3 regions of the Fusobacterium ulcerans genome follow, and region 2 is predicted to be linked to each of the others. Evidence: riboswitches for the same ligand, from Rfam matches in the RefSeq annotation. Region 2 holds a riboswitch; each other region holds the start of a gene.
What was found. Region 2 has a riboswitch for cobalamin ahead of C4N20_RS15990 (sirohydrochlorin cobaltochelatase). Riboswitches for the same ligand answer to the same signal wherever they lie in the genome.
Positions count from the first base shown of each region.

Region 1 (3,288 bases), 190 kb from region 2:
TTTCAAAATTCTCTGTAGAAATAACTGATTCAGTTAATCTTCGACTGGCGATATTTTCCTCTGCCATTATTGTTGTGCTCACTGTTAGTATTGCTGCTACCATTAAAGCTTTTTTCATTTCTCCTCCCAAAGTTTATTTAAAATTTAATTTCTTTAATATCCTATCCTGACGTTTTACCTTTTTTTCCAAATCATCAGTGCCATAATATATAAATTCATATACCACCCAATCCAATGGTAAGCTTTCTAATATTCCTATTATTCTTTCATCTTCAAAAGGAAGATGTTGATCTATCTGGCTTACATGACTGTATATATTTTTCAAAGTTTTCTCTCTCTCAGCTTCTGAATTTTTATGCTTTTCTACTGCTTCTGTAAGATATTTTCCTGAAAGAGAAAAGTTCAGATGAACTCCCTTTATATACTTTTTCAATTCTCCCATTTCAGCAATATTTTTCTCAATATACTCTATTCCTTCATCAACTGTTCTAAGCTTAGGTTCATTATTCAGCATATGCCCTGTATCAAGCATGAAGCCAATATTTTTATAGTTTATATTTTCAACCAGAAATTCTATCTCTTCTTTTGAAGTCAATCTAAGTCCTGGCCACCATAAATTTTCTAATAGAAGTTTAAACTTATATTTTTTCTCTCCAAAAACTTCATTCACTAACTCAACAACATTTTGAAGAACCTCTTTATCTGAATATTGAAATTCATATATTAAACTTCCTTCATCATCTACATAGCAAGCATGAAATACAACATATTCTGCTTCAAGTTTTTCTGCTGTTTCTAGTTCTTTTTTATAGTATTCAATTAATTCCTCTCTGGTAGTTCCACCACACCAGTAAAATATTTCCTGATTCTCTTTAAATTTTTCTTTGAGCATCTCATATTTTCCCTGATATAGATCCAGCCACATTGGAAAAAATCTCATATGATAACCTCTTATCAATTTTTTCAATGGAGCATTGTCCTTTTCTAGGTCGAATTTTATAAGCTCAAAGCCATTAAAATTATACTTATCACAATAATATTTCATCATTTTTTCATTTTCTTCATTAGTATAAAAATCTGTTATATTAAGAATTTTCCTCATCAAAAACCTCCAAATAAAAAATCCAATAAAATAGTCTGCCTACCTTACTGGATAAATATATTAAAATATACTTTTATCTATTGGTAAGTCTCCTGACTCAGAATCTTTCTACTTTCACACCTTCCCAGTTTCCCAGTGGCATACATGATTTCGTCCTCTATACAGTAGCTTTCGCTGTGTGGGGTTCGCACCCATCTTCCTCTATTAAGCTTAAACAAGCACCTTACTTTCACTTTTCTGTTTGTTTATCAACTTTATGATATAATTTTTAGACATTTTTGTCAATAATTTTAGATATACATTCAAATAATAAAAGTTTTATTTCGAATCTATATATTTTTTAGCTGTTGAAATTATACACAAAACTATGATACCATCTAATTGAAAGAAAATAATAATAGAGGTGTATTATGCATAAAAAAATTATGATACAAGGAACTGGTTCTTCTGTTGGAAAGAGCATTATAACTGCTGGATTATGCAGAATATTTGCCCAAGACGGATACAGAGTTTCTCCTTTTAAATCTCAAAATATGGCTCTCAACTCATTTGTAGATATAGACGGATTAGAAATGGGAAGAGCTCAGGTAGTACAAGCTGAAGCTGCTATGGAACTTCCTAGAGTTTTTATGAATCCAATACTCTTAAAACCAAACTCAGATAATAATTCTCAAATTATTATTGAAGGAATCCCAAATACAAATATGAATGCTATAGACTATTTTTCAAATTCTAAAGAATTGAAAGTTATAGCAAAAAGAAATTATGACATAATAGAAAATAATTTTGATATTGGAGTGTTAGAAGGAGGAGGAAGTCCTGCTGAAATCAATCTTAGAGAATGGGATCTGGTAAATATGGGAATGGCTGAACTTGTAGATGCTCCTGTTGTTCTAGTAGGAAATATTGAGACTGGAGGAGTTTTTGCTTCTCTTTATGGAAACATAGCTCTTCTTGATGAAAATGACAGAAAGAGAATAAAAGGGGTTATAATAAATAAATTTAGAGGTGATCTGGAACTTTTAAAACCTGGTATAGAGATGTTTGAGAAGAAATTAAAAGATGAAGGGTTAGATATAAAAGTATTAGGTGTAGTTCCATATGAAAAGCTGGATATTGAAGAAGAGGATGTTCTGGCTAAAAAATTAACTACTAACACAAATGAAAAAAGAGATATAAACATCAGTGTAATAAGAACTAATAAAATGTCTAACTACACTGACTTTGATGCTTTAAGTCAATATCCTGATGTAGCTCTGAATTATGTATATAGTCCTGAACAGCTGGGAGACGAGGATATAATTATTCTTCCAGGAAGTAAAAATACTCTTTCTGATCTTGAACTGCTGAAAGCTAATGGTATTTTTGATAAAATAAAAAAACTATATTCTGCTGGAACTACTGTAATAGGTATATGCGGTGGATTTCAAATGATGGGAAAAGAGATATTTGATCCTCACCATATTGAAAGCGACATCGAGAAAACTGAAGGTTTTGGAATAATGGATACTGTTACTACAATGGAAAAAATGAAATATACAAAACAGGTAGAAAAAACTCTTTCTGATTCTAAGTGTGACCTACTAGCTGATTGTGAAGGGCTTCATATAAAAGGTTATGAAATTCATCAGGGAATTACACATGGAAGTGAAAAAAATCTTACTTTGGAAAACGACTACACTGTCCTTGCAAAAGATAATGCCTTTGGAACATACATCCATGGAATCTTTGACAACAGCAAATTCACCAGAATATTTTTAAATAACATCAGAAAGAAAAAAGGGTTGAAACCAGTTGAAGAACTTTTTAATTTTTCTGAATTCAAAGAAAATGAATATAATAAATTAGCTGATTTACTTAGAAATAATTTAGATATAGATGCAATATACAACATTCTAAAATAAATTTTTTATTGACATATGAGTTTTTTTTTAGTAGTATAACTTAGATAAAAAATAAAACTGGGGGAAATAAAATGTTATTGAGGCGTGAAAGGCAAGGTATATCTAAATTATAAAACTAATATTCCACTTTCAATGGCTGATTGATTATATTTCTTTTGGAAAAGATTAAAGATGGCATTTATATCTTTATAAGCATAAAAAAGTTTTTGTTTAGCCAATAGTACGTCTATTGGCTTTTTTATTTAAAATCAAGCTGGTCATTTATATGGCTGGCTTTTTATA
Region 1 is NZ_CP028105.1:89,244-92,531, forward strand. Features, by position in the region: gene C4N20_RS00505 (TonB-dependent receptor family protein) at 1-118, opposite strand, end outside; gene C4N20_RS00510 (TIM barrel protein) at 134-1,102, opposite strand; cobalamin riboswitch at 1,168-1,343, opposite strand; gene C4N20_RS00515 (cobyric acid synthase) at 1,513-3,006, shown strand.
Region 1: linked by a shared signal. The riboswitch ahead of C4N20_RS00510 (TIM barrel protein) and the one ahead of C4N20_RS15990 (sirohydrochlorin cobaltochelatase) in region 2 are both predicted to bind cobalamin.

Region 2 (3,288 bases):
TGTTTAGCCAAAGAATTAAAACTGGGAAAACTTCCTGTGCTTTTATGGGTGTATATAGGAATAGCCAGTGATAAAAATGGTATATCAGCTTACACTTTAGGACTTAATCATTTTAAGAAGAAAGAGGTGGAAATATTGAATTCTCTCAGAGAATGTGAAGAAATATTTGAATTTCTTTTGAGAATAGTTGGTGAGATAATAAAAAATGATATCAATGTTGAAAAGGGAAGTTTCTATAAAATAGGAAAAAATGGATTTTCTTTTAAGGTATCTTCTGGGATATTTGTAAGCGGAAAATCTTTAAAAATAACATATTAGTATAAGCAAACTGGTCGGGAATGTGAGGTCAGTTTTTTTATTGGCAAATTAAAAAGAGATATTCAGGAGTCTAAGCCAAATATCTCTTCTCTATTTTTAAACACACAGAAAGTTTAAATTGTAATTAAAGTTTAAATATATGTAAAGTTGTCTTTACCTAGTCTTTATCATTTGCATATTGAACTTTTTTAGCCTGCATATCTTCAGGTTTATGTTGAGCAGCAAATTTAGCATGATCAATATAGATATTTTGAATATCAGGATTTTGTCCTAAACCTTCTAATATGATTTTAGAAACTGTGAATCCAGCTTCTTTAAGGTCATTGTTCCAGTCTTCAGCTATATCATTATTAGCATGATCTCCAGCAACAAACATAAATGGCATTAAGATAACCTCTTTAACACCTTTAGATTTTAATTTAGCAACTACATTATCGAATGCAGGGTATCCTTCTACTGTACCTACAGCATAAGTGTCCATTCCTTCAGCAGTAAATACATAGTCCATCATAGCATATGCAGAACCACCAAAGTGATGAGTTCCATGTCCTACTAAAACTACACCTTGGTTAGCTTTTAGAGGTCCAATTTTTTTAGCAATAGCTTTTGCTACTTTTTCATAATCTTCATGGTCAGTTAATAGTGGATTTCCCATTCTTATATCTTTAAAATCTTTTTCATATTTTTTTAATTCTTCAGCTAGGTTGTTAGATTCTACACCATTCATAATGTTAGTACCTTGTACTAAAAGATGAGTATACCCTTTAGCTTTCAGATCGTTGATAACTTCAGTAGGATTTTGTTTTTCAATTCCTTTAGCTTTTAGTCTTCTCATAATTATTCTTGAAGTGTAAGCTTCTTTTACATCAGCATTTTTGAATTCATCTTTAGCTTTTTTGTTGATGGCATCAATAGTTAAAGCTCTTGTGTCATCATAAGTAGTTCCAAAGTGAACCATAAGTACAGCTGCTTTGTCACCCTTCTGCATTCCTTTGAAAAAATTGTTATCCACGTATCCTCCTTCTGAATGTGCAAATGCAACAGTTCCTCCAGCTAGAAGCATAGCTCCAGCCAATAAATTTCTCATTTTTCCCATGATCATCCTCCTAATAAATTTGCAGGGATTTTTTTAATAAAAAAAATCTCCTGTTGATAGGAGATACATGCCTTGATTAAATAAAAATAACAAAGGTCAATATCTCTCGTCCACGCAATGATATTACACAGCAATACATCTGAGGCAGGTCTCCTGGCTTAGCTTCATCCTACTAGATACCCTTCCCAGATTAAAAATAATCCAGTGGTTATATCTTTCGTCAGCATCACAGTGGCGGGACCGCGGAGGGATTAAACCTCACTTCCCAATTATTCTAAAATATAGAACCTCAAATTCAATTATTCTGTTCAGTATGAATATACTATGTTTTCTTTCAAATGTCAATACCCAAAATTAAAAATACACTTTAGAATTTTTGGGTGAAAGGATATTTATATAATTCTTCATTGACAAAGAAGCTGTTAAGTAATAAAATTAAAGTATTAAAATATATTGTATATGATGTTTATTCTAAGTTTTTTTAATTAAAAGGGAATTGAGTGAAAATCTCAAACGGTCCGGCCGCTGTAATTTAGCAAATAGCTTCCAAATACCATTGGATATATCCGAGAAGGAGGGAGCTGTGTTCGAGCTATAAGTCAGAAGACCTGCTTAGAAAGATTATTGTACAAGCTTCCGAGGAAAGTTATGCTACATAGAAATTTAAAGAGCTTTTGATGTAGCCTGGTATTTCTTTGTGCTGGGTTTTTTTATTGGATAAAATTATATAACAGGAGAAAATAATGAAAAAAGTATATATTATTCTAACTGCTGTATTCCTACTTGTAATAGGAAATATATCTTTTGGAAAAGAGAAATTTTCTATACATCAGGGAGAAGAGGACTTGCAGCTGGATTATTTTCCAAAGGCTGTAGTTACAGATTCGGCTATAATATCAAGATTTCTGGCAGCTCTGGATATTGATCTGGTAGGAGTGGCAAGTTCTACAACAAAGATACCTGAAAAATATGATGAGGTGCCAAGAATAGGGAGATCTGGAATACCTGATCTGGAAAGAGTAAAAGCTCTGAGAACAGATCTTGTAATCTCTACTATTTATTCTAAACCAGCATTAAAGCCTAAATATGACAATCTCAATATACCTAGTTTTTATATGAAAGTAGATACATATGATGAATCTATGAAGGCTATTGAGATATTGGGAAAAGCTTTTCATAAGGACAAGGAAGCTAAGGCTATACTTGATGATGTGAAAAGGAGAGAAAAAATACTGGCTGAAAAATTAAAGGGAAAAGAAAAGAAGAGAGTAGCCATCCTTTATGGAAATGGAGAGAGTTTTTTTATGACTGGAAAAAACCATTTTCTGCAAGGGCTTATGGACAAGATAGGATGTGAAAATGTAGTAACTTCTATTGATAACAGTGTACTTTTGAAAAGATCAGTACCATTCAGCATGGAACAGCTCATTAAAGCTAATCCTGATGTAATATTGAGACTTCCTACAAGTCAGACTAAAAATGGAGAGGGATTTGAAGAGATATTTTCAAGCAACCCTGTATGGAAGCTCACAAAGGCATATAAAAATAATAAAATACTGGATATCGATCCTACATTGTTCAGAATGAGTGCCGGGGTAAATTCGATAGACGCATTGGAGGAATTATACAGATATGTTTATGAATAAAGATAAGAGAGGGAGGAAGATAATTCTTATCTTTACTGCTCTGGTTATTCTAGGTTTTTCAATAATATTTTCAGTGAGATTTGGGAGTGTAAATTATACTTCTGGAGAGATACTGAAATCTCTTTTTATAAAAAGTTATGACGATGAGATATTAAAAGCTATTTTATGGGATATAAGAATACCACGTATATTGATTGCTGTAATGGTAGGGTGTAATCTGTCATTGGC
Region 2 is NZ_CP028105.1:3,439,180-3,442,467, reverse strand. Features, by position in the region: gene C4N20_RS15995 (DUF4261 domain-containing protein) at 1-318, shown strand, start outside; gene C4N20_RS15990 (sirohydrochlorin cobaltochelatase) at 476-1,414, opposite strand; cobalamin riboswitch at 1,541-1,721, opposite strand; cobalamin riboswitch at 1,871-2,044, shown strand; gene C4N20_RS15985 (ABC transporter substrate-binding protein) at 2,158-3,060, shown strand; gene C4N20_RS15980 (FecCD family ABC transporter permease) at 3,047-3,288, shown strand, end outside.

Region 3 (3,288 bases), 170 kb from region 2:
ATATAAATATATCATAGTAGATGAGTATCAGGATACTAATTCTGTTCAAAGGGAATTTTTAAAAATGCTGGCTGGAACAAATGGAAATATAATGGCAGTGGGAGATGACTACCAAAGTATATATGGATTCAGAGGTGCAGACTTTGAAAATATACTTAGATTTGGAAAGGATTTTCCTAATAGTCAGATGATAAAATTGGAAAAAAACTATAGAAGCAGTGATGAAATAATAGAGTATACAAATAAAATATCTAAAAAGTTCCTTTTGAAATACAATAAAAATGTAAAAGGAACTATGAAGAAGGGAGAAAAACCTCATGTTATCGGCTTTCTAAATGAAGAAAAGCAAGGGGAATATATTTGCAGAAAGATAGAAGAGCTAAAAGAAAAAGGAATCCCTTATGAAGAAATGGCAATTCTCTATCGCAATAAATATATAATCAATAAGTTGGAAAAAATAATGAAGGAGAAAAATATACCTTTTAATTTACAGAAGAACAGTGAGATTTCTTTTGGAAGTCCTGTAGATATTTACTTAAAAATATTGGAAGTATGGAATGATAAGGAAGACATTTTAAAACTGGAGGAATTGGTAAAGGTACTGCCAAGGAATTATTCCTATTCTGTATTAAATATAATGAAAAGAAAGAATATAGACAATAAAGTTTTAAATCGAATAATAAGGATAAGTGATAAAATATCAGATTACCCTTTAAGTGAAATATTAAATAAATGTGAAAAACTAATGTTTGAAATAATTAAGGAAAAAACCATTTTTACTAATGAAGAGGTAGAGAAATTAAAAACAATAAAGAGTAGTGTAAAAGAAAAGAAAAGCTTAGAAATATATATTAGAGAGCTAAGAGGTATTTTAGCTGTTGAAGGAAAAATAACTAAAAATAAAGTCTCTGTTCTATCTGTTCATGCCTCTAAGGGATTGGAATGGGAAGCGGTATTTATACCAACACTTTTGGAAGGCGTTTTTCCCAGCAATATTGAAGAAAAAAATCTGGAAGAGGAGAAGAGATTATTTTATGTAGCTTGCAGCAGAGGTAAGAGTTATCTCTATCTTTTGCACCCAGAATATTTTTATGAGAAAGTTGGATATTTTGATAAAAAATCTTCTTTTTTAAAGTAACCTCTTTATAAATAAAATAGATTAATATCTTTCGATACAGTTATTTTCTGCATAGTTCCTGCTGATTTAGCCATTTAAAAAGCTTGACTAAAGTATTAATAATTTGTATAATTGGTGTGTGAAAAATAAATTTTTTAGGGTTTGCATATGTGCAATTAAAAGGGAAGCTAAGTGAAAAACTTACACGGTCCCGCCACTGTGAAGATGACGAAAGCAGATTAACCACTGAAATATTTCGGGAAGGGCTGTTAGTAGAATGAGTCTGAGTCAGGAGACCTGCCTTAAAAACTTTTAACTATCCTGCGGGGACGGGAAGTGTATATTTACTATACTTCTCTCCAGTATTAAATTTGGAGGAGAAAAAAGTGCTTGAAAATAATATATTAAAAATGATAAAGGTGACCAAGAAGCTAGATTAAGTTTTAGAGATTTGGAAATTAGAAAGATTTGTGTAATTAATGAAGTGAATAAAATGTAGAAAACAGTATGTTTGAGAGAAATGAGTTTCCAGTAATTAAGCAGTTAATTTTAACTGCCATAATTACTGAGATGCAACAGTGGAACTGTTGTAATCCTTATCTTCTTTACGTTTTATGAACAAAATTAATAATAAATATTTCTACTGGAAAAACTCTAAAATTATATTTCTGTATTTATGGCACCTTTTTTTAGTATAAAAATATTCATGAGGGAGTAGGTATGAAGCATAGAAATCTAATGGTAGTTGGAACATCATCAGGAGCTGGAAAAAGTATAACTGTAACAGGATTATGCAGAATTTTCTATAATGATGGATATAGTGTAGCTCCTTTCAAATCACAGAATATGGCATTAAATTCATTTATAACAAAAGATGGAGATGAAATGGGAAGAGCTCAGGTAGTTCAGGCTATGGCTGGAAAAATAGAACCAAGAGCCTACATGAATCCAATTTTATTAAAGCCTACAACTGCAAGAAAAATACAAGTTATAGTAAATGGAAAATCTATTGGAAATATGAGCGGAATGGAGTATGGAAAGTTCAAACTTACTTTGAAGCCAGAAATAATGAACTCATATAATAAAATCAGAGAAAACTTTGATATATGTGTAATAGAAGGGGCAGGAAGTCCAGTAGAAATCAATATCAAAGAGGAAGATATAGCTAATATGGGAATGGCTGCCATGGCAGATGCACCAGTAATTTTAGTTGCAGATATAGACAGAGGAGGAGTATTTGCTTCTGTATATGGAACTATAATGCTTATGGCACCAGAAGAGAGAGCCAGAGTAAAAGGTGTAATAATAAATAAGTTCAGGGGAGATGTAGAGATACTTAAACCGGGACTGAAAAAACTGGAGGAACTTACAGGAGTCCCAATAGTAGGAGTACTTCCATATAGTGATGTAGATATAGAAGATGAAGACAGCTTAACAGATAAATTTAAAAAATCAAAAGACACTAAGGGAATAAAAGTTTCAGTTATAAAACTAAAACATATTTCTAACTTTACAGATATAGATGCTCTAAGCATACAGGAAGATGTAAGCATAAATTATGTGACTTCAGCAGATGAATTGGGAGATGAGGATATGATCGTCATACCTGGTTCTAAAAATACAATAGATGATTTGAAAGATTTGAAAGACAGAGGAATAGCTGTTGAAATCATAAAAGCTTCAAGAAAAGGAACAGCAGTAATAGGAATCTGTGGTGGATTCCAAATGCTTGGAGAGAAAGTAAAAGATCCATATGGAATCGAAAGTGACATTAAAGAGATACCGGGACTTGGTATATTGGATATGGAAACTATAATGGAAAAAGAAAAAAATACTACTCAGTATTCTGGAGAGCTTAAAAATACCGCTGGAATCATTTCAGGACTGGATGGAGTAAAAATAAAAGGATATGAGATACATCAGGGAGTTACTGCTGGAAATGAAAAATCAGTGACTGATGATGACCATACAGTTGCAGTGGTAAAAGATAATGTATTTGGAACATATCTTCATGGAATATTTGATAATGAAGAGGTAACAAGAAATATACTAAATAAGATAAGAGAGAAAAAAGGCTTGGAGAAAATGGAAGCTGGAATAACTTTTGATGAGTACAGAGAGCAGGAATTTGATAAGCTTGAAAAGATATTCAGAGAGAATTTAGATATGAA
Region 3 is NZ_CP028105.1:3,268,683-3,271,970, reverse strand. Features, by position in the region: gene C4N20_RS15125 (ATP-dependent helicase) at 1-1,138, shown strand, start outside; cobalamin riboswitch at 1,259-1,436, shown strand; gene C4N20_RS15120 (cobyric acid synthase) at 1,838-3,288, shown strand, end outside.
Region 3: linked by a shared signal. The riboswitch ahead of C4N20_RS15120 (cobyric acid synthase) and the one ahead of C4N20_RS15990 (sirohydrochlorin cobaltochelatase) in region 2 are both predicted to bind cobalamin.